One region of the Burkholderia sp. 22313 genome, then DNA from elsewhere that is predicted to be linked to it. Evidence: predicted binding sites of a transcription regulator. Region 1 holds the regulator's gene; each other region holds the start of a gene.

Region 1 (7,529 bases):
ACGCGCCGGAAGATCTGCCAGCCCGACGCGCCGAGCACGCGCGCGGCCTCTTCCTCGTCGGTACCTTGCGCCTGCATCAGCGGGATCAGCTCGCGCGCGACGAACGGGAACGTGACGAAGATCGTCGCGAGCACGATGCCCGGCACCGCGAAGATGATCTGCACGTCGTGATCCTGCAGCCACGGGCCGAACCAGCCCTGCGCGCCGAACAGCAGCACGTAGACGAGGCCCGAGATCACCGGCGACACGGAAAACGGCAGGTCGATCAGCGTGGTCAGCAACGCCTTGCCGCGGAATTCGAACTTCGCGATTGCCCACGACGCGCACACGCCGAACACGAGATTGAGCGGCACCGCGATCACCGCGACGGTCAGCGTCAGCTTGATCGCCGACCACGCGTCGGGATCGGCGAGCGACGCGAGATAGAAGCCGACGCCCTTGCGCAGCGCCTCGAAGAACACCGCGGCGAGCGGCACGACGAGGAAGAACGCGAGGAACGCCAGCGCGACGCCGATCAGCAGCCAGCGCACGGCGCGCGACTCGCTGACGGGATCGAGCCGCTTCGCGGCGCGCGCGCGCGCGGCGGACGGGTTGTTCAGCACGGCACTCGACTCCTGGTTCATGGCTGGCCTCCTGCCGCGTTCGCGGCAACGCCGACGGCCGCCGGCGCCGGGCCGCTCGCGCCCTTGCTCGTCCTGCGCTGCAGATACCACTGCAGCGTGTTGATCAGGAGCAGCATCAGGAACGACACGACCAGCATCACGACCGCCAGCGCGGTCGCGCCTGCGTAGTCGTACTGCTCCAGCTTCGTGATGATGAGCAGCGACGTGATTTCGGATTTCATCGGCACGTTGCCGGCGATGAAGATCACCGACCCGTATTCGCCGAGCGCGCGCGCGAACGCGAGCGCGAAGCCGGTGAGCAGCGCCGGCAGCACGGCCGGCAGCACGACGCGGCGGAACGTCAGCCAGCGCGACGCGCCGAGGCACGCGGCGGCCTCTTCCTGCTCGCGTTCGAAATCCTCGAGCACCGGCTGCACGGTGCGCACGACGAACGGCAGCCCGATGAAGGTCAGCGCGACCAGCACGCCGACCGGCGTGAACGCGATCTTGATGCCGAACGGCGCGAGATACTGGCCGACCCAGCCCTTGGTCGCATAGACGGCCGCGAGCGAGATGCCGGCGACCGACGTCGGCAGCGCGAACGGCAGGTCGACGATCGCGTCGACGAGGCGCTTGAACGGGAACGTGTAGCGCACCAGCACCCACGCGACGAGAAAGCCGAACACGGCGTTGATCGCCGCGCCGCCCAGGGCGGAGGCAAACGTCAGCCGGTACGACGCGAGGACGCGCGGCGACGTGACGGCGGTGACGAACTGGTCCCACGACAGGGTCGCGGTCTTCAGGAACGTGGCGGCGAGCGGAATCAGCACCACGAGGCTCAAATAGGCCACCGTGATGCCGAGCGTCACGCCGAAACCGGGCAGCGCGCTCGGCTTGCGAAAGGTGTACGTCGTCATCGGATGCTCTTGCTGGGTGTTGCTGCTCACGGGTCCGGCGCGAACGCCGGCGCGGGAATCTCGCGCCGGCTGCCGGCCGGGGATGCGGCGCGCTGTCGTGGCGCGCCGCTGTCGTTATGGCTTGCTGCTTGCTGCCTGATGCGGCCGCGGTTACTGCGGCTTGTAGATCGAATCGAACACGCCGCCGTCCGCGAAATGCGTCTTCTGCGCATTCGTCCAGCCGCCGAAGGTGTCGTCGACCGTGTACAGCTTCAGCGTCGGGAACTGCTTCGTCAGCGCCGCCGGCACGTTCTTCGAACGCGGACGGTAATAGTTGCGCGCCGCGATCTCCTGGCCCTGCGGGCTGTAGAGGAAATTCAGGTAGGCCTCGGCCAGCTTGCGCGTGCCCTTCTTGTCGACCACCTTGTCGACCACCGCGACGGGCGGCTCGGCCAGGATGCTGACCGACGGCACGACGATCTCGAACTTGTCGGTGCCGAATTCCTTGATCGACAGGAACGCCTCGTTTTCCCATGCGATCAGCACGTCGCCGATCCCGCGCTGCACGAAGCTCGTCGTCGCGCCTCGCGCGCCCGAATCGAGCACGCCGGCGTTCTTGTAGAGCTTCGTCACGAACGCCTTCGCGCTCTGCTCGTTGCCGCCCGGCTTGTGCACGGCGTATGCCCAGGCGGCCAGGTAGTTCCAGCGCGCGCCGCCCGAGGTCTTCGGGTTCGGCGTGACGATCGAGATGCCCGGCCTGGTCAGGTCGTCCCAGTCCTTGATGCCCTTCGGATTGCCCTTGCGCACGAGGAACACGATCGTCGACGTGTACGGCGATGCGTTGTCCGGCAGGCGCTTTTGCCAGTCCTTGTTGACGAGGCCCTTGTTGGCGAGCGCGTCGATGTCGTACGCGAGCGCCAGCGTGACGACGTCGGCCTGCAAGCCGTCGAGCACCGAGCGCGCCTGCGCGCCCGAGCCGCCGTGCGACTGCTTGAAGTCGACCGTCTCGCCCGTCTTCGCCTTCCACACCTTGCCGAACGCCTGGTTGAAGTCCTGATACAGCTCGCGCGTCGGGTCGTACGACACGTTCAGGAACGTCGTATCGGCCTGCGCATGCGTCGCGACGCCCAGTACCGCCGCCGCGCCCAGCGCGAGTGTTGCGATCAGGCGGCCCACTGCGCCCGCCAGCCCCGTATTGCGCTTCGCCATCCTTGGTTCTCCCGTGTTGTCGGTATTGCGATGTCGGGCCAGTCTAACGAACGGGCTACATGATTAAAAATAATCGTTCTTCATTTTTTAATATTCAAAAGTGCTAACGCAGACGGGACGGACGGTTGCGGCGGATAAACCGACGTTTCGACGTCGCGAAATCGCGCCGGAACCGGCGTGATCGCGTCGAACCTCAAGTAACACTTGAAATTCGCGAAGTACTGTATAAAAATACAGCTCACTGTCTATCCATACAGTTCAGCCATGACCAAACTCACCGCCCGTCAGCAGCAAGTGTTCGACTTGATCCGCCGCGCGATCGAGCGCTCCGGTTTCCCGCCCACGCGTGCCGAGATCGCGGCCGAGCTCGGTTTCAGCTCGCCGAATGCGGCCGAGGAGCACCTCCGTGCGCTGGCGCGCAAGGGCGTGATCGAGCTGGCCGCCGGCGCGTCGCGCGGCATCCGCCTGCTCGGCATCGACGATGCGCCGCACCAGTTCACGCTGCCGCACGCCGGCCTGATGCAACTGTCGCTGCCGCTCGTCGGCCGGGTCGCGGCCGGTAGCCCGATCCTCGCGCAGGAACACATCTCCCAGCATTACGCATGCGATCCCGCGCTGTTCACGAGCAAGCCCGACTACCTGCTGAAGGTGCGCGGCCTGTCGATGCGCGACGCCGGCATTCTCGACGGCGACCTCCTCGCCGTGCAGAAGCGCACGGAAGCGAAGGACGGCCAGATCATCGTCGCCCGCCTCGGCGACGACGTCACGGTCAAGCGCCTGATGCGCCGGCCCGGCGGCCTCGAGCTGATCGCAGAGAACCCGGATTACGAAAACATCTTCGTCAAGGCCGGCAGCGCGGAATTCGCGCTGGAAGGCATCGCCGTCGGGCTGATCCGCTCGGGCGAACTCTGACAATCGGTCTCGCTGAGGAGAACATCATGGAACGCCTGTCCCGTCTGCTGCCTTTCCGTCAATTCGGCCGCCTGCGTCATCTGCGCGGCCGCACGCCCTGCGCGCCGCTGTCCGCCGCGGCGCCCGTGGTGAGCCAAGAAGTCGCAGTTGAACGGCAGGCGTCGCTGCTGCCGTCAGCGCTGCCCGCGTTCGCGCGGGTGTCGCTGAATGCCGGCCTCAATCACGCGGAACCGGCGCGTCGTGCGCCGGTGCGCGTCTATCACGGCCGCTCGCGCCTGATCATGGTCGGAACGATCGATGCCGTGTGCCGGATGATCGATCGCTGCATCGACGAGGAACGATCGGCCGCACACGGCGGTCTCTGATTGCGGAACCTGTCCGCACCGGAGGCATCGTGACTGGATCTTCGAGCCGCGCCCGGCGGCTCAAGCCCCTGCTGATCGTCGTGCTGGCCGTCGCCGCCCTGGTGGCGATCGGCTATGCATACGCGTCGCCGTACGTCGCGCTCGGTCGCCTGAAATCGGCGATCGACGCGCGCGATGCGCAGGCGGTCAGCGAATATGTCGATTTTCCGTCGCTGCGCATCAGCCTGAAGCAGCAGGTCACGGCAGAGTTGATGCGCCGGATCGACGCGGTGAAGAAGGACAATCCGTTCGCGGTGATCGGCGCGCTGATCGGTTCTGCATTGATCGGCCCGCTGGTCGATGCGTATGCAACGCCGGAAGGCGTGGCGGCGCTGATGAGCGGCATTCCGCCGCGCGGTAATCCGGGCGAACGGCCGCCCGACTGGTCGGGGCCGCCGTCCGGCGATGCGCCGGGCCATGCGCCGGCCACACCACCGGCCAATCCCGCGAGCCTCCCCGTACCGGGCAGCAGCGCCACCGCGTCAGCGGCGTCTGCGCCGGCCCCCACATCGGCACCCACATCGGCACCCGCGTCGGCCAGCCCGAGCGATGCAGGCCATCCGCAGCAAACGAGCGCCGGCTACCGGAATATCGATGAATTCGTCGTGACCTACCAGCGCAGCGCCGATGGCACGCGCTATGCGGCGATCTTCCATCGTGTCGGCCTGTTCTCGTGGAAGCTGTCCGCGATCGATCTGCACGCCTGAGCGTGCCGCGATCGAAATGGAGGCCGCCGTTGCGGCACGGCGCAAGACCAGCGTGAATCGCAGCGCGACCCAGCCGGTCAGGCAATCACGGCACGACTTGCCGTGTTACTTGCCGTTCGCAGTGGCCGCTTCGCGTTCGCGCGCGATCTCGGCCTTTTGCTCTTCCGCCGACGAACAGGCGACCAGAATGCTGCAGTTCACGCGATCGAGCAGTTGCGTATTGCCCGACCCCATCCACCACCTGGACAACCCGCTGCGGCACCGGTGGCCGACAACGACGAGGTCGGCCTTGATCTCCGTCGCGAGATTCGCGATTTCGTCGATCGGATAGCCGAACGCGAAATGGCCTTCCGCCTGAACGCCGCGCTCGCGCAGCCAGTTCACGCCTTCCTGCAGGATCTCGCGCGCCGTTTCCTCGAAACGGCCGCAGGCGACGTCGGTCAGCAGCCCTGCGCTTTGCGCGATGCTCGAGCGCATGTCGACGACCGACAGCAAATGCGTTTCCGCCTTCAGATCCATCGCGAGATTGGCGCCACAGCGCAATGCCTTGCGTCCTTCGAGCGTGCCGTCGTAGCACAGCAAAATCTTGTTGTAGCTAGCCATGAAACCTCCCTATCGCGACTACGTGCGCTATGCACTCATCATGGTGCGCCGCAATTCCGGACGCAAGGGATGGAAAACGCTGATTCGCCACGCGGGGCGCGTCGGCGATGATGCAGTGCACGATCCGTGCACGCCTGCACCGTGCCGCGCGGGCATGCCCTGAAGGGATGCGGCCGATGCACTAGAATGGCCCGTTCATGCCGTCGGCGCGCGTTCGCTTCGGCCATGTCGATCTGACAAGCATTCGTCCGATCCGTTCGCCTGCCCGCATGCCGGCCCGGCCGGCCACGAAGCCGAAAAACGCGCCCGCTTACAACGACAACCTGCCCATGTCCGTTGCACCGATCGAGTTCCGGAACGTCGAAAAGCGCTATGGCGACAAGCTCGTCGTCAACGACCTGTCCTTCCACGTCCAGGCCGGCGAATGCTACGGCCTGCTCGGGCCGAACGGCGCCGGCAAGACCACCACCCTGCGGATGCTGCTCGGCCTCGCGTATCCCGACGCGGGCGCCATTTCACTGTGCGGCGAACCCGTTCCGTCGCGCGCGCGGCATGCGCGCCAGCGAGTCGGCGTCGTCCCGCAGTTCGACAACCTCGACCCCGACTTCACGGTCCGCGAAAACCTGCTCGTGTTCAGCCGCTATTTCGGGATGTCCGCGCAGGCCGCACGCGCGCTCGTGCAGCCGCTGCTCGAATTCGCGAAGCTGGAAAACAAGGCCGATGCGAAGGTCGGCGAGTTGTCGGGCGGCATGAAGCGCCGGCTGACGCTCGCCCGTGCGCTCGTCAACGATCCCGACGTGCTGGTGCTCGACGAACCGACGACGGGCCTCGATCCGCAGGCGCGGCACCTGATGTGGGAGCGGTTGCGCTCGCTGCTCGCGCGCGGCAAGACGATCCTGATCACCACGCATTTCATGGAAGAAGCCGAGCGCCTGTGCGACCGACTGTGCGTGATCGAGGAAGGCCGCAAGATCGCCGAAGGCACGCCGCACGCATTGATCGAATCGGAGATCGGCTGCGACGTGATCGAGATCTACGGTCCCGATCCGGTCGCGCTGCGTGACGAACTGGCGGCGTTCGCGAAGCACACCGAGATCAGCGGCGAGACGCTGTTCTGCTACGTGACCGACCCCGAGCCGCTCAGCGCGCGGCTCAAGGGGCGCACGGGGTTGCGCTATCTGCATCGTCCGGCCAATCTGGAAGACGTGTTCCTGCGGCTCACCGGCCGCGACATGCAGGACTGATCGATCATGGACGTACGCAACTATTCCAGCGCCGCGCCGTCCGCACCGCCGCGCGAATCGCGCTTCGCGATCGCGCTGCCCGCGAATGCCACCAACTGGATCGCCGTGTGGCGGCGCAACTACCTCGTGTGGCGCAAGCTCGCGCTCGCGTCGCTGTTCGGCAATCTCGCCGATCCGATGATCTATCTGTTCGGGCTGGGATTCGGGCTCGGCCTGATGCTCGGCCACGTCGACGGCGTGTCGTACATCGCGTTCCTCGCGGCCGGCACCGTCGGTTCGAGCGTGATGATGTCCGCGAGCTTCGAGTCGATGTATTCGGGTTTCTCGCGGATGCACGTGCAGCGCACCTGGGAAGCGATCATGCACACGCCGCTCGCGCTCGGCGACATCGTGCTCGGCGAGATTGTCTGGGGGGCGAGCAAGGCACTGTTGTCGGGCGTCGCGATCATGCTGGTCGCGGGCCTGCTCGGCTATGCGCGGTTTCCGTCGATGCTCGCGGCGCTGCCCGTGATCGCGCTCGCCGGCCTCGCGTTCGCGAGCACCGCGATGATCGTCACCGCGCTCGCGCCGTCCTACGACTTCTTCATGTTCTATCAGACGCTCGTGCTGACGCCGATGCTGCTGCTGTCGGGCGTGTTCTTCCCGGTCACGCAATTGCCGCCGGTCGCGCAGCACGCGGCGCATGCGCTGCCGCTCGCGAACGCGGTCGAATTGATCCGGCCCGCGATGCTCGGCCGGCCGGCGGCGGACGTCGGCCTGCATCTCGCGGTGCTCGCCGGCTATGCAGTCGGCGGCTTCGTGGTGTCCGCGTGGCTGTTCCGGCGGCGGATGATGCGCTGACGGCCGGCGCGCCACGCGCCGGCTCGATGCGACGAAATCGGGACGACGTTATTCGTCGTCGTCACTCCACGGAATCTCGACGTCGGTCAGGAACGCGACGGTCGCGAGCGGG
Region 2 (7,529 bases), on a different contig from region 1:
GTACGGACGATCGTCGACCGTGCGGTAGTTGTCCGTCGTGAAATCACGCGGATTCCAGGTGCGCAGCCCGAAGCGCTCCTGCTTCACGGCCCGGCTGGTGATTCCCCAGTCGGTCAGCGCACGGAACATTTCGGGAAAGAGCGTGACGACGTCGAACTGCACCGCGCTCTCCGTAACCTGGTTCATTTAGTAATCGGCTTCCCAGTCGACGACGATGCGACGTGCCGCCTGATCCACCGTTTTGACGTAGACGCCAACAAACGGAATCAGCCGTTCGTCGGTGGTCGGCTGACCATCCTTGCCGACTGCCGGATACTCGACGCGCAGGATTGAATGCACGCCGTTGTCGATCATCCCGCTCACGGTTCCGAGCGCCACCGATTGTTCGTTGACGACTTCGAGACCGATCAGGTCGACCCAATAGAATTCGTCCGCGGCCAATGCCGGAAAATCTTCCCGGCGCACGAACACGCGAAAGCCGCGCAAAGCGAGTGCGGCATCGCGGTCGCTGACGCCCGCGGTTTGCGCGACGACCGTGTCGCCGTGCGTCTTCGACTGCAGGATGCGGGCGGATAACCGCTCCCCACCCCGTTCCAGCCACCAGCGGCGCGCGTTGAGCAACGCATCGCCGCCGCGACCGGCATCGGCATGCGTCGCCACCTTGACCCAGCCCTTCAGGCCATAGGCGTCGACCACTGCCCCGACCTCGACAGCATCGTCGGGCCAGGCTTGCACCGCTTCGAGACTGCCCTGCTCGGCAGCCGTACCGGCGCTCGCGACAGCGTCGCGCTCGACCGGCTTGCGGACGAATGCGCCAAACGACGCCCGCCCGCGCTTTGCGTTACCGGAATCGTGACCGGACATCAATGCTCCTTGCAGCCGGTACGACCGGCACACCGCGCCATGTCAGGCAGCCGGTTGCGCCTTTTGCGCTTCCTTCACGAGACGCTGGACGGTCGGCGACAGTTGCGCGCCAACACCTTGCCAGTACGTCAGGCGGTCTTGAGCGATACGCAGCGATTCGCCCTTCGTGGCAACCGGGTTGTAGAAGCCGACGCGCTCGATGAAGCGGCCGTCACGACGGTTACGCGAATCGGTAGCAACGATGTTGTAGAACGGGCGCTTCTTCGAGCCGCCGCGAGCCAGACGGATGATAACCATATGAAATCCTTCGGGAAAACCGGGTTCGAAACTACTGAAACGTGCGATTATAGCCGGAAACCAAAGCCATAACAAACACTTACGCGCAAAAATTCCGCGGACGCCCTGTTCGCCGAGCATACAATCGTCGTGTTCACGACGCTCACCGCCGCCATGCCGCTATTTCGCATCGCCTCGGCGCGCCGCGCACAGCACCGCCTCGCGGGCCTGCTGGCCGGCCTCGTCACCTGCCTCGCCTCCACCGCGGCCTGCGCCGCACCGCCGGTGGGCGAACTCGTCGTACCACCCGGCTTCCATGTCGACGTACTGACCGACGCCGTGCCGACCGCCCGCGAAATGGCCTGGTCGCCACGCGGAATCCTGTATGTCGGCTCACGGGAAGGCCGCGTCCACGCGTTCGTGATGCATGAGGGCCGGATCACCGCCCGGTACGTGATCGCATCGGGGCTCGACATGCCCGTCGGCGTCGCCTATCGCGACGGTGCGCTCTATATCTCCGCCGTATCGCGCATTCTGCGTGTCGACCACATCGACGACCGCCTCGCGAAGCCGCCGGCGCCGGTTGTCGTGACGGACACGTTGCCGACCGATCACCACCACGGCTGGAAATTCATCGCGTTCGGCCCCGACGGCAAGCTTTACGTGCCGACCGGCGCGCCCTGCAACGTGTGCCTCGCCGATCGCAGCCGCTACGCGATCATCGCACGCATGAACGCGGACGGCAGCGGGCGCGAGGTGTTTGCCCGCGGCGTGCGCAATACCGTCGGCTTTGCGTGGCACCCCGATTCGGGTGAACTCTGGTTCACCGACAACGGACGCGACATGATGGGCGACGACGTGCCCGACGACAAGCTGAACCGCGCGCCGCGCGCAGGCCTCGACTTCGGCTTTCCGTACTGCCACGGCGGCGATACGCCCGATCCCGAATTCGGGAGCCCCGACGTGTGCCGCCGCTATGTGCCGCCGGTGCTGAAACTCGGCGCACACGTCGCGGCACTCGGCATGCGCTTCTATACAGGGCCGATGTTTCCGGCGTCGTATCGCAACAACATCTTCATTGCCGAGCACGGTTCGTGGAATCGCAGCAAGAAGGTCGGCTACCGCGTGATGCGCGTCGTCGTGTCGGCCGACGGCAGCCACGCCCGCCAGGCACCGTTCATCACGGGCTGGCTGCGCGCCGATGGTACCGTGTGGGGCCGCCCGGCCGATGTACTGCCGCTGCCGGACGGTTCGCTGCTCGTCAGCGACGACTATGCCGGCGCGATCTACCGCGTCAGCTATGCGGCACCTTGACGCAGGCGAGGGGTGACCGGGCCCGACCGGGCATCGTAGAATGCGTGCCGGGCCAAGCGCCCGCGCCGGCATGCCGGTCGCCCATGCCAACGATCACCCACCGCCGCCCATGTCCAGCAGCACCGCACCGTCCCGCCGCTTCCGCTCCAAGACGCTCACTGCCGCTCTCGCGTTCCTGTTTGGTTCGCTCGGCGCACACCGCTTCTATCTGTACGGCTTTCGTGACGTGTACGGCTGGGTGCACCTGCTCGCGACGATCGTCGGCATCCCGGGTTTCATGCTGCTCGCCGCGACCCAGCGCAGTGCCAGCCTCGGCTGGTGGCTCGCCGTACCCGGCGCGATCTCGCTGCTGGCCGCGTTCCTGGCCGCACTCGTCTACGGCTTGCGGCCCGACGAGAAATGGGACGCACAATTCAATGCCGATACCGGCAAGCACAGCCGGTCGGGCTGGACGGTGATCTTCATCGTGATCTTCTCGCTGCTGATCGGCGCGTTCCTGCTCATGACCGCGCTCGCGCTGTCGTTCCAGACGTATTTCGAGTCGCAAGTCGAAGCGGCGAAGCAGATTTCGCAGTAAGCCCCCGACGCGCGAGTCAGAACAGACTCAACTGCATGTCGTCGCGCGACTTCGCGCGGGTTGCCCCCACCGGCTTGCGCTGAGTTGCCGCCGCGGCCGCCGGCCCACCGCGAAACTGCGACAGATCCAGAATGCCGTTCGTGCGCTCGTTCAGCCCGAGCCGCTTCACGGCCTGACGGAAACGCTGACGCAACAGGTCGGCCCAGATCCCCTCCCCCTTCATCCGTTTCGAGAAATCCGAGTCGTAATCCTTCCCGCCGCGCATGTCGCGCACGCGGTTCATCACGCGCTCCGCGCGATCGGGGAAATGTGCGGAAAGCCAGTTCTTGAACAGCGGCGCAACCTCCCACGGCAATCGCAGGATGATATAGCTCGCGTGCGTCGCACCGGCTTCCGCGCAAGCTTCCAGCACGCGTTCCATGTCGGGCTCGGTGACGAACGGGATCATCGGCGCAATGCTCACGCCCACCGGCACGCCCGCGTCGCGCAGTGCGCGGATCGTCCGCAGCCGGCGCGCCGGCGTCGCTGCGCGCGGCTCGAGCGTGCGCGCGAGATCGGCGTCGAGCGTCGTGATCGTGACCGCGGCCATCACCTGGCCGCGCTCGGCCATCGGCGCAAGCAGGTCGAGATCGCGCTCGATCAGCGATGATTTCGTGATCGCGGCGAACGGCAGCCCATGATCGTGCATCACCTGGATCACGCTGCGCGTGATGCGCAGATCGCGCTCGACCGGCTGGTATGCGTCGGTGTTGACGCCAAGCGCGATCGGCTCCGGCACGTAGCGCTTGCGCGATATCTCGCGCTCGAGCAGTTCGGCCGCATTGACCTTCGCATAGATGCGACTCTCGAAATCGAGCCCCGGCGACAGGCCGAGATAGCTGTGCGTCGGCCGTGCAAAGCAGTAGATGCAGCCGTGCTCGCAGCCGCGATACGGATTGAGCGACACGCTGAACGGAATATCCGGCGACTGGTTATGCGTGAGGATGCTCTTTGCACGCTCCTCGAATACCTGCGTGCGCAGCGGAGCGGGCAGATCGGTGTCGTCCGATTCGTGCGTCCAGCCGTCGTCGACCGCTTCGCGCAGCGCCGTTTCGTAGCGTCCCTGCAGGTTGTCGACCGCACCTCGCCCCTTGCGGGGCGCGGGCGGCGCTATCGGAAATTCGTTGTCGGACAGACCGTCCATGCGCTCACCCATTCGCCTGCACCCAATACTGTATATTTATACAGTATTGGGTGCAGCATGCCAAGGGCGAGATAAGGGGCCGACACGGAGCCCTGCAGGCAGCCCGGCGGCAGGCTGCCGCCACCGTCATTGGCCGACCGAAATCGTCAGCGTCTCCTTGATTTCCTCCATCACGACATAGCTCTTCGATTGCACCGCGCCGGGCAGTTGCAGCAGGATGTCGCCGAGCAGCTTGCGATAGTCGGCCATTTCACCGATCCGCGCCTTGATCAGGTAGTCGAAGTCGCCGGACACGAGATGGCATTCGAGCACCTCGTCGATCTTCATCACTTCGCGACGGAACTGCTCGAACATGTTGCCGCCCTTGTGGCCGAGCGTGATCTCGACGAATACCAGCAGCGCCGCGCCGAGCTGGCCCGGATCGACGCGCGCGTGATAGCCGGTAATGACGCCGTCGCGCTCCATGCGCCGCACGCGCTCGATGCACGGCGTCACGGTCAGCCCGACCTGTTCCGCGAGGTCCTTCATCGCCATCCGGCCGTCATCCTGGAGCAGTTTGAGGATGCGCCGGTCGAGCTTGTCGAGCGAGCGTACTGGCTGGCGTTGCGTTCTCATTTGTTTATGCTGAAAACCAGAAAAATACGATAACAAAACCTACACATTCGACAATACCATAGCTCAAAAAACTAGATCAGCTAGAGGTTACACGGAGACGCAGGTGCGCCCGGCCTCGACCTGATCCCTTCCATCTGGAGCAGCTATGCGAGTCGTCATTCTGGGCAGCGGTGTGGTGGGCGTGGCAAGCGCGTATTACCTCGCGCGCGCCGGTCATGAAGTCACGGTGATCGACCGGGAAGCCGGCCCGGCGCTCGAGACGAGCTTCGCGAACGCGGGCCAGATCTCGCCCGGCTATGCGGCGCCGTGGGCCGCGCCAGGCGTGCCGCTGAAGGCCGTCAAGTGGATGTTCGAGAAGCACGCGCCGCTCGCGATCCGCCTCGACGGCACGCGCTTCCAGCTCCAGTGGATGTGGCAGATGCTGCGCAACTGCACGGCCGAGCGCTATGCGGTCAACAAGGGCCGCATGGTCCGCCTCGCCGAATACAGTCGCGATTGCCTGCAGGCGCTGCGCGCCGACACCGGCATCCAGTACGAAGGCCGCACGGGCGGTACGCTGCAGCTGTTTCGCACGCAGCAGCAACTCGACGGCGCGGCGAAGGACATCGCGGTGCTGCAGGAAGCGAACGTGCCGTTCGAACTGCTGTCGCCGACCGAGTTGCAGCATGCCGAACCGGCACTCGCCGCCGTATCGCACAAGCTGACGGGCGGCCTGCGCCTGCCGGGCGACGAAACAGGCGACTGCCAGCTGTTCACGACGCGCCTCGCGGCGCTCGCGGAGTCGCTCGGCGTAAAGTTCCGCTACAACACGCCGATCGACGCGCTCGCGATCGCCGGCGGCAAGATTGCCGGCGTACAGTGCGGCAGCGAGACAGTGCGCGCGGATGCGTATGTCGTCGCGCTCGGCTCGTACTCGACGAACTTCATCGCAAACCTGATGAAGATCCCGGTCTATCCGCTGAAGGGCTATTCGATCACCGCGCCGATCGTCAATCAGGCGGCAGCTCCGGTGTCGACGGTGCTCGACGAAACCTACAAGATCGCGATCACGCGCTTCGACGATCGCATCCGTGTCGGCGGTATGGCGGAGATCGTCGGCTTCGACAAGAACCTGCGCGCGGCGCGTCGCGAAACGCTCGAAATGTGCGTGAACGACCTGTTCCCGGGTGGTGGCGACACGTCGAAGGCGACGTTCTGGACGGGCCTGCGCCCGATGACGCCGGACGGCACGCCGATCGTCGGCCGCACGCCGGTATCGAACCTGTTCCTGAATACCGGCCACGGCACGCTCGGCTGGACGATGTCGTGCGGGTCGGGCCAACTGCTCGCCGACTTGATCTCGGGCAAGAAGCCGGCGATCCAGGCCGACGACCTGTCGGTGCATCGCTACCTGAAGGACGTTGCCGGCCAGACGCGTCCGGCATACGCCTAAGTCGGGACGGCCTGCGACGACGCAGGCCGGTCGGCATCAACGACAACGGCGCCCCACGGGGCGCCGTTGTCGTTGCAGCGAATGTATTGCCGGATTGGAACCAGAGCTTCTGTCGCCACGCGCATCCGCGCCGCCCTTCCCGCTGACGATCGCCGCGTCGGACATGCCGGCCTGCACGAGGACATGTTGCGCGCAACATGACGCGACCGCGGATCTTCGCATCAAGGACCGCGCGCCCTCTTCTGCCGACGCACAAAAAAGGGGCGCTCATCGCGCCCCTCGTCCTGCATGCTTGCCGCCGAAGCGGCACGCTGTGTCAGCCGAGCTCGTTCACGAGCTCCGGCACCAGCGCGAACAGATCGCCGACGAGGCCGTAGTCGGCCACGCTGAAGATCGGCGCTTCCGGATCCTTGTTGATCGCGACGATCACCTTCGAATCCTTCATGCCGGCCAGATGCTGGATCGCACCCGAGATGCCGACCGCGATGTACAGCTGCGGTGCGACGATCTTGCCGGTCTGGCCAACCTGGTAGTCGTTCGGCACGTAGCCGGCGTCGACTGCGGCGCGCGAGGCGCCCAGTGCTGCCGACAGCTTGTCCGCCAGCGGCTCCAGCACCTTCGTGTAGTTTTCGCTGCTGCCCAGACCGCGGCCGCCCGACACGATGATCTTCGCGCTGGTGAGTTCGGGACGGTCCAGCTTCGTCACTTCACGGCTCACGAACTGCGACTTGCCGGCATCTGCCGCCGCTTCGATCTTGTCGACCGATGCGCTGCCGCCTTCCGCGGCAACCGGATCGAAACCCGTTGCACGCACCGTGATGACCTTGATCGGGTCGCTCGACTGCACCGTCGCGATCGCATTGCCTGCGTAGATCGGGCGTTCGAACGTGTCAGCGCTGACGACCGCCGTGATGTCCGAGATCTGCGCGACGTCCAGCTTCGCGGCGATCCGCGGCGCGATGTTCTTGCCGTACGCGGTGGCCGGCGCGAGGATGTGCGAGTAATCCTTCGCGATGTTCAGCGCGGTCGCCTCGACGTTTTCCGCCAGGCCTTCGGCCAGTTGCGGCGCGTCGGCCAGCAGTACCTTCGAAACACCTGCGATCTTCGCTGCTGCGTCGGCTGCCGCTTGCGCGTTGTGACCCGCGACCAGCACGTGGATGTCACCGCCAACGAATTTGCCAACTTCGGCCGCCGCTGCCACCGTGTTCAGCGTCGCGGCCTTGATCGACGCGTTGCCGTGTTCTGCAATCACCAGAATCGTCATTTCT
Region 3 (7,529 bases), on a different contig from region 1:
TCTTGATCTCCTCGAGGCGGTTCGCGACCGGATCGTAGCCGTCCGCGCGTCCGCGCACCGTGAGCGTGCCCCACGTGCCGGCCAGCGCGATCTCGGTTTCGTAGCGCGCACCGCGCTTCGACGTGACGGCGCCGTGGCCGGCAATGCCTTCGAGCGCGGTCGGTGCGGGCGTGAAGCGCAGGTCGAGATCGCCGCGTCGCGCGGTGAACTCGCACATCGCCCGCACCGCGACGACATAGCTCATGCGGACAGCCCCGCCGTTTCGACCGGCTCGATGCCGGCGCCCGCGCCGGCCCATTCGACATCGACGACGCGCACCGGCATGCCGTGCGCGATGCAGTACGCGAGCCAGCGCGTCTGGTTGTCCTGCAGCCGATCGCCGGGGCCTTTCACCTCGATCAGCTCGTAGCGCCGTTCGCCGGGCCAGAACCGGACGAGATCCGGCAACCCCGAGCGGTTGCTGCGGATGTCGGCGAGCAGGCGCGTGAACCACAGCCGCAGGTGCTCGGGCGGCAGGCAGGCCAGCGCCTCGTCGAGCAGCGCGTCGGTCAGCACGCCCCAGAACACGAACGGCGATTGCAGCCCCATCTTCGTCGCGTAGTGACGGCGGATCGTGTCGCGGTATGCGCCGGAGTCGAGTTGCGCGAAACAGGCGGCGAATGCATCCGTGCGACGCACCGCGAAATCGGGTGCATGCAGGTCGGCCGGGCCGCGCTGGAACGGGTGAAAGAACGCACCGGGCACGGCCGCGAACACGGGCTCCCAGCACAGCAGCCCGAACAGCGAATTGATCAGCGTGTTCTCGACGTAATGAACCGGCGCATCGGGCTGCGCAAGGTGGTCGCGCACCGCGAATTCGACGCTGACGAACGCTTCGGGGCGCGCCAGCACGAGCGTCTCGCGCGGCGCGCCCGGCGCGGCGGCTGCGCGTTCGACCCGCTGCCCGAGACGGCGCTGCAGGCGCGGCAGCATCCGCTCGACGCGCTGGCGCTCCTCGTCGCTTTCGAAGCCGCCGCGCGCGTCGAGCGCCAGCGAGAGCGCGTCGCCGTCGCGACCGCAACGTTCGAGCACGCGAATGCGCCGATGCCGGCTGCCCGGCCACGCGCTGCGCGCATACGCGTCGAGCGCGGCGGTCCAGTCGGCGCGGCGCTCGCAGGTCTGCCCGAGCGTGAACAGCAGCTTCGCGCGGCGCGTCGCGAGCCACGGCTGCGCGCAGTCGACCGTGTCGATCGCCTGCAGCAGCGCGTCGAACGGCAGGCCGTCGGGCCACGCGTCGAGTGCGTCGCGGCAGGTCTGCAGCGCGAGATACGCATCGACGTCGCCGCGCTGCTGGAACGCGCGCGACGACGGCGCGAACGGCACGCTTTCGTACTGGAACACGCCGAGATCGGCGAGCACGAATTCGCGCCAGTCCTGATGCAGATTGCCGAAGAACATCAGCCGCAACCGGTCGCACAGCGCGCCGACCGTCACGCGCAGCACGCGATCGCCGGCCTGCGCGCACCACGCGTCGAGCGGCTGCGCGACCGCGTGCCCGGGCCGCAGCCGTTCGAGCCAGTCGGGCTTGCGCTCGCCCGCGTGCGCGGCGAGCGCCGGAAACATCGTCAGCAAATCGGCCTTGGTCGACAGCGCGAACAGCGCGTCGAGCGTGAGTGCAGGCGCCGGATCGACCCAGCCGAGTTCGACGAGCGGCGCGGCCGCGTCGAGCGTGCTGCCGATTTCGTCGTACACGAGCTTGCTGGCGCGGAACTCGGCGCCGTTGCGCATCAGCATCCGCACGAGCAACGCGCGCGACGCCTGCGGCAGCCGCGCGAAATGTGCGAGAAACGCGTGTTCGTGCGTGTCGAGCAGGTCGTCGTAACGCTCGCCGAGCCAGGCCAGCGCGCGTTCGAAATTGGTCAGGTAGTAAAACGCCGGGGGCGTCGGCGATGCAGGCGTCACGGGGATCGATCACTGTACGTTTGTACAGGTTCGAATCATATCAAATGTGACGAAACGTGCCGCACGCCGCGGCTTCGCGGCATCGGCCGGCTACCCCTCCAATCCGCCGGCCCCGTTCAGAACTGGTAATTCACCGACATGTCGAACACGCCGTTGGTCGACTGCTGCGTGATCGGGCTGCGCCGCGCGCGGCCGACGAGTTGTTCGATCGCACCGTCCATCGTCACGAACCAGTGCTTGTTGACGAACCAGACCATCGTCACGCCGGCGCCGAACGACTTCATCCCCGCGCCCGGCGAATAGGTCGACAGGCCCGAGCGCGCGGACGCCGCCGGGGTCACGCCGAACCAGCTGTTCATGTAGCGCGAGTCGGCGAACGACACGGTCGGCCCGGCGAACCAGAAGAAGTGTTCGTTGCTGCCGGGCATCGGCATGTACGCGGAGAAATCGCCGATCCAGCCGTTCGAGCCGCCGATGCTGCGCCGTACATCCGCGCGCAGCACGAGCGGGAAATCCTTCGAGATCACGTAATCGGCCGCGAGCTTCATCACCGGCGCCGCGTTGATGTTGTCGAGCCCGTTCAGGTGGCCCAGATCGTCGGCCGAACGGCGCCCGAGGTCATAGCCCACCGACATGCTCACGCGCCAGTTCGGCCCGCGCAGCACATTCGCGCCGAGCCCCTCGCCCGTCGACAGGAAGAACAGGTCGCGATAGCGCACGTCGAAATTCGGGCCGCCCATCACGCGATAGCGATCGGAGCCCGCATAGCGCGGCTGCAGCGTCATCGCGGCGCCGACGCTCACCTGCCACGTGGGGACGGTCGGACTGAACAGTTTCTGCAGCGGGACACCCGCCGAGTATTGCCATTCGCCGAGCGGCGAAGGGGTCTGGGCTGCCGCATCGCGGGCCCCGGCCGCCGCCAGCGCGGCGAAGGCCGACAGGCCGGACACGAACCGGCGGGCGCCGGGTGACAACAACGGGCGGGCAACGGTCATCAAGGCGGTCTCCGTCGGTTGCGCGAAACGAACCTGAGGGAAAGCGCATCGCACCGGATCGGCTGCAACGGCTGGCCGCCGACGGCACGAACGTAGCGTGCGCTGAATTAGTGAACATCCTACGCGACGCGCGCGACGCCGCAAAGCGCCCGTTGAATACGGGCACTTTGCCGGCGTCCGGGCATCCGGCATCCGGGCGTCCGGCGTCCCGCACGCGCCGGCGCCGGGTTGCGGAATCAGAAGCGCTCGACGTGATAGTCGCCGGCGAGCGCGGCCGGACTGCGCGTCGACATCATGCGCGAGAAGCTGTCCGCGAGCCGTCCGAGCGCGAGTTGCTTCTGGCTCGCGTCCCAGTGCGTGTAGGTGTCGTACGCGGAGTCGTCGAACGACACGGTGACGGCGACCGGCCGCCCGCTGGCGCGAAAGCCGATATGCAGCACGCCGCCCGGCAATTCCTCGATGTGATAGCGCAACGAACGCGACTCGAAATAGCGGCCCAGCACCTGAGCGATCGCGCGCTTGTCCGGCGATTGCACGTGGATGTCCATGATGGTCCTCCTTTCAGTGGGCGCGCGGCCGGCCGCGGTTCGCTGCGCCCGCCCGGCATCCGCATCGGCGGCGGCTGCGACGGCGGATCGCCCAGTGGCGGGCCCAGGGGCACGGGCGGATCGACCGGATCGTCGTGCTCGGGCAGCATCGGGTCGGGATCGACGTCGGGCGTCGGTTCGGGACGGTGCAGCATGGATGGCGTGTTCATGTCGCTCCTGCGCAGCGGCTCGCGCGTGTCGATTGGCGCCGCGACCGTGCGCAAGCCGTGTGCCAACCCGTCGGGGTCAGCGATGCGCGTTTCCATGTCTCGAAACGCTCGCACATGACCGCAATCGCCGCCGCATACGTTCGCGTCGTAACGTATCCTTTTCCTGGGTTCATTCATCGCGATGTCCTCTCGTCCACGCCGGCGGCAAGCGTCATGCCGGCCGGCCGCGCGGGCATGACGCTTGCGCCCGTCGTTACTGCAAGGAGGTTCGACCATGACCGTATGCGCCACCGGCCGCCGCGACGCCGTGTCACCGGCTGCCGGCCTGCTCTCCCTCGCCACGTCGCGCCCGCCGTCCGAAGACAAGACGGAGGAGCGCATCGACGAAGGGCTCGAGGAGACATTTCCGGCCAGCGATCCGCCCGCCGTTGGGGGCGCGACCCGTATCGACCCCGACAAACCGTCCGGCCACCGCGAACGTCGTGCGCCCGACGCCCCACCACCGCCCCGCGATCACGGCTGACGGCGGCACCCCGGCCCGCGATGCGCGGCAGCGTAGCGCCGGCCGGCACAACCGGAGTGAACGCATGAAACGCATCGAACGTGCATGGCACGAAGTCAGCGGCGCCGCGGGCGTCGCGGCGCTCGCCGCGATCGAGAGCGCACTGGTACTGGCCATCGTCGTGATGACGGGCGTCGGCCACTAGTTCCGCACTCGCGGCCCGGCCATGGCTGCCGCCGTGGAAGATGTACAAGCCGGCTGGCAAATTTCTCCGTGGCCTGGCCCCGCAGGCCCGGCGTATGCCGATGGAACGCGGCACGCGTCCTGCTTCCGGATCGTCTCGCTCACGAAGGAGGCGTTCATGTATCGCGTCAACGAAATCATGTCGCGCGACGTGGTATGCGTCGCACCGACCGACACGATTCGCCATGCGGCCGAATTGATGCAGCGCTTCGACATCGGCGTGCTGCCGGTCTGCGACGGCACCGAGCTCGTCGCGATCGTGACGGACCGCGACCTCGCGGTGCGTGCGCTGTCGCACGGGCATTCGCCCGACACCGCCGTGAAGACGGTCGCATCCGCACCCGTGCAGTGGTGCGTCGAGGACGACGGCGTCGGCGACGTGCAGCAGCGGATGGCCGACGTGCAGTTGCACCGGATGCCGGTGCTCGACGGCCAGCACCGGATCGTCGGCATCGTGTCGCTCGGCGACATCGCGACGCGCGCGGGCGGCCCGGCACGCGACGAGCTGGCGAATACGCTCGAGGACGTGTCGCTGCCGCGCCGCCGCTGACGGGCGGCCCCCTCACCCGTGCGGCCCGCGAGTGCCTTCGGCGCGCCGCTTCGACCAGGAGAAAAGCGATGGCAACGGACCGAGCGCCGCGCACGCAGGCGCGCATTGCCGGCACCGCAGGCCGCTCGGCCGGCGGCCCCGGGCCGGACGTGATGGCCGCCGGCACGCTGGAAGACGATCGCGTGCTGACCCTGGATGGCGACGACATCGGCAAGGTCATGCACATCATGCTCGACGTCCGCTCCGGCCGGATCGCGTACGCGGTCGTGTCGTCGGGCGGCTTTCCCGGCATCGGCGACAAGCTGCTTGCGGTACCGTGGAATGTGCTGACGCTCGACGTCGAGCGCCGCTGCTTCGTGCTGCCGGTTCCGACCGAACGCGTGCGCGAAGCGCCGGGCTTCGAGCAGGACCGCTGGCCGGCGATGGCCGATCCGGCGTGGGCCGAGGCGCTGCACGCGCACTACGGCGCGTCGCCGTACTGGTTGATCGAGGAAGGTGAAACGGCCCTCGACGCGCCGCCTTACGAGGCGTCGCCGGGCGGCCCCGACAGCGACACGCGACGGCACTGACCGACGCGTGTGCCTACCGCGCCGGTCAGTGCGCGGCCGCGATCGAATGCGCGAGTGCGCGCGCGGCGCCCAGGTGCGCCTTCAGCGTCGGCAGCATGCCGGACGCGAACGCGCGGAGCTGCGGGTCGCGGCCATTGCGGGCTTCGGCTTCGTAGAGCCTGATCGCCGCTTCGTGCGCATCCGGCCCCGCCAGCGCGATATACGCGGTGTCGAACGCGTGGCCGTTACTGGTTCGCAGCGCGGTCACGGCCGGATCGACGAGCATCCGTGCCTGCACGGGCACGCCCTTTTGCGCGCCGAGCCGGCGCAATTCCGCGGCCATGCGGCCGTGATCGTCGATCATCCGGCGCGCGTAGGCCTTCACGTCAGGATTCGACGACCGGTCGAGCGCGAGCTGACTCGCCTGCACCTCCGTCTTGCCGACGATGCCGGCCTTGTCGACGAATTCGGCGTCGATGCCGGTCGGCCGCCGCGTCATGTCCGCCTCGTCGGCGGTCTCGCCGGGACGGACGACGCCCGGCGCGACATGAACCGACGAAGCAGGCAGCGCTTGCGCGTGCGCGAGTGCCGGTGTGCCGAACGTCGCAAGCACGCCCGCTACCAACGTGCACGCGGTGCCGGCCAACGCCAAGAATCGGCGCGGATTCCGGTTCCCGTCGTTCAGGTTCATTCCGACCTCCGCACCGGTTGACGGATCGGGCCGGCGCAACGCCGAAGCCCGCCGGTCATGCGGGACGATGCGCGGACGTGAAGCAATCCGTCCACGCGCCCTTGCTGACGGATGCGGCCGCGCGCCGTGCATCAGTGGCGCCGTCCGGCTTCGGCCGGTCCGTCGGCGGGCGCGACGTCGACGATCACGCCGGCCAGCGTCGGCATGTCGACCGGCTTGCACAGATACGCATCGAAGCCGGCGGCCATGACGCGTTTGCGGTCCGCCGTGCCCGCATGCGCGGTCACCGCGACGACCGGCAGATGCCCGCCGCCGTTCGGCAGATGGCGGATGTGATCGAGCAGCCAGAAGCCGTCGCCGTCCGGCATCGCGAGATCGGACAGCACGACGCTCGGGTGCTGCTGCGCGACCACGTCGAGCGCGTCCTGCCCCGATTGCGCGGTCGACACCTGGGCGCCGAGCGTTTCGAGCGCCGCCGCGAGGCTTGCGCGCGACGTCTCGTCGTCGTCGACCACCAGCACACGCTGGCCGTCGAGCGCGACCGCCGTCGACGCGCCGCTCGGCCGCAGCGGATGATCGGCCGGATCGTCGGCACCCCAGTCCACCGGCAGCATCACGGTCACGGTCGTGCCACGTCCCGCGCCGTCGCTCGTCGCCGCGACCTCGCCGCCGTGCAGCCGCGCGATGTTGCGCACGATCGACAGGCCGAGCCCGAGGCCGCGTTTCGGCGAGGCGGATGCGCCCTCCGGGCGGTTGAACGTATCGAACAGATGCGGCAGGCGTTCCGCGGCAATGCCCTGGCCCGTATCGGAGACCGACAGCCGCACGCGCGCGCCGGCCCGGGTCAGCGTCACCTTGATGCGGCCGCCCGGCGGCGTGAACTTGACCGCGTTCGACAGCAGGTTCGACAACACCTGGCGCAGACGCTCGCCGTCCGCCGAGATCACGCAACTGGCCATCGCGCACTCGGTCGACAACGCGAGGCCGCTCGCTTCCACGGTCCCGCCGAGTTCGCGCGCCGCTTCCCGCACGATCCGCACCAGGTCGACCGGCGTGCGTTCGAGCCGCATCCGGCCGGTCGCGAGCGACGATGCATCGAGCAGATCGCCGACCATCCGCGACAGCGACCGCGCGCTGCGATCGATCGCGTTGACCGCCTGATGCGCGAAACTCTGGCCGTCGCCACTGCGCAGCACCTCGACCCAGCCGTAGATCACGTTCAGCGGCGTGCGCAATTCATGCGACACGGTTGCCAGCAGTTCGTCCTTCAGCCGGTTCGACTCGTCGGCCTGCACGCGTGCG

Evidence for each region. Region 1 encodes LexA, which represses DNA repair genes until DNA is damaged. Its sites were predicted from a motif close to ACTGTATNNNNATACAGT; they were not measured.
Region 2: a site for LexA is predicted at 4,242-4,259, ahead of ACTJKF_RS24175 (PA0069 family radical SAM protein). Genes of this name have one in related genera too.
Region 3: a site for LexA is predicted at 1,953-1,970, ahead of ACTJKF_RS04600 (VRR-NUC domain-containing protein). Genes of this name have one in related genera too.

Annotation. Positions count from the first base shown of each region.
Region 1 is NZ_JBQEON010000008.1:134,582-142,110, forward strand. It holds gene cysW (sulfate ABC transporter permease subunit CysW) at 1-623, opposite strand, end outside; gene cysT (sulfate ABC transporter permease subunit CysT) at 620-1,519, opposite strand; gene ACTJKF_RS09270 (sulfate ABC transporter substrate-binding protein) at 1,670-2,707, opposite strand; gene lexA (transcriptional repressor LexA) at 2,972-3,619, shown strand; gene ACTJKF_RS09280 (hypothetical protein) at 3,646-3,984, shown strand; gene ACTJKF_RS09285 (DUF2939 domain-containing protein) at 4,014-4,730, shown strand; gene ACTJKF_RS09290 (universal stress protein) at 4,836-5,333, opposite strand; gene ACTJKF_RS09295 (hypothetical protein) at 5,332-5,496, shown strand; gene nodI (nodulation factor ABC transporter ATP-binding protein NodI) at 5,663-6,577, shown strand; gene ACTJKF_RS09305 (ABC transporter permease) at 6,584-7,417, shown strand; gene ACTJKF_RS09310 (hypothetical protein) at 7,466-7,529, opposite strand, start outside.
Region 2 is NZ_JBQEON010000032.1:71,986-79,514, forward strand. It holds gene trmD (tRNA (guanosine(37)-N1)-methyltransferase TrmD) at 1-186, opposite strand, end outside; gene rimM (ribosome maturation factor RimM) at 187-864, opposite strand; gene rpsP (30S ribosomal protein S16) at 907-1,161, opposite strand; gene ACTJKF_RS24165 (PQQ-dependent sugar dehydrogenase) at 1,315-2,454, shown strand; gene ACTJKF_RS24170 (NINE protein) at 2,564-3,031, shown strand; gene ACTJKF_RS24175 (PA0069 family radical SAM protein) at 3,048-4,226, opposite strand; gene ACTJKF_RS24180 (Lrp/AsnC ligand binding domain-containing protein) at 4,341-4,829, opposite strand; gene ACTJKF_RS24185 (D-amino acid dehydrogenase) at 4,975-6,261, shown strand; gene ACTJKF_RS24190 (electron transfer flavoprotein subunit alpha/FixB family protein) at 6,578-7,525, opposite strand.
Region 3 is NZ_JBQEON010000003.1:266,088-273,616, reverse strand. It holds gene ACTJKF_RS04605 (ATP-dependent DNA helicase) at 1-244, opposite strand, end outside; gene ACTJKF_RS04600 (VRR-NUC domain-containing protein) at 241-1,941, opposite strand; gene ACTJKF_RS04595 (MipA/OmpV family protein) at 2,058-2,936, opposite strand; gene ACTJKF_RS04590 (hypothetical protein) at 3,173-3,484, opposite strand; gene ACTJKF_RS04585 (hypothetical protein) at 3,968-4,216, shown strand; gene ACTJKF_RS04580 (CBS domain-containing protein) at 4,557-4,988, shown strand; gene ACTJKF_RS04575 (PRC-barrel domain-containing protein) at 5,057-5,557, shown strand; gene ACTJKF_RS04570 (DUF4142 domain-containing protein) at 5,583-6,227, opposite strand; gene ACTJKF_RS04565 (PAS domain-containing hybrid sensor histidine kinase/response regulator) at 6,359-7,529, opposite strand, start outside.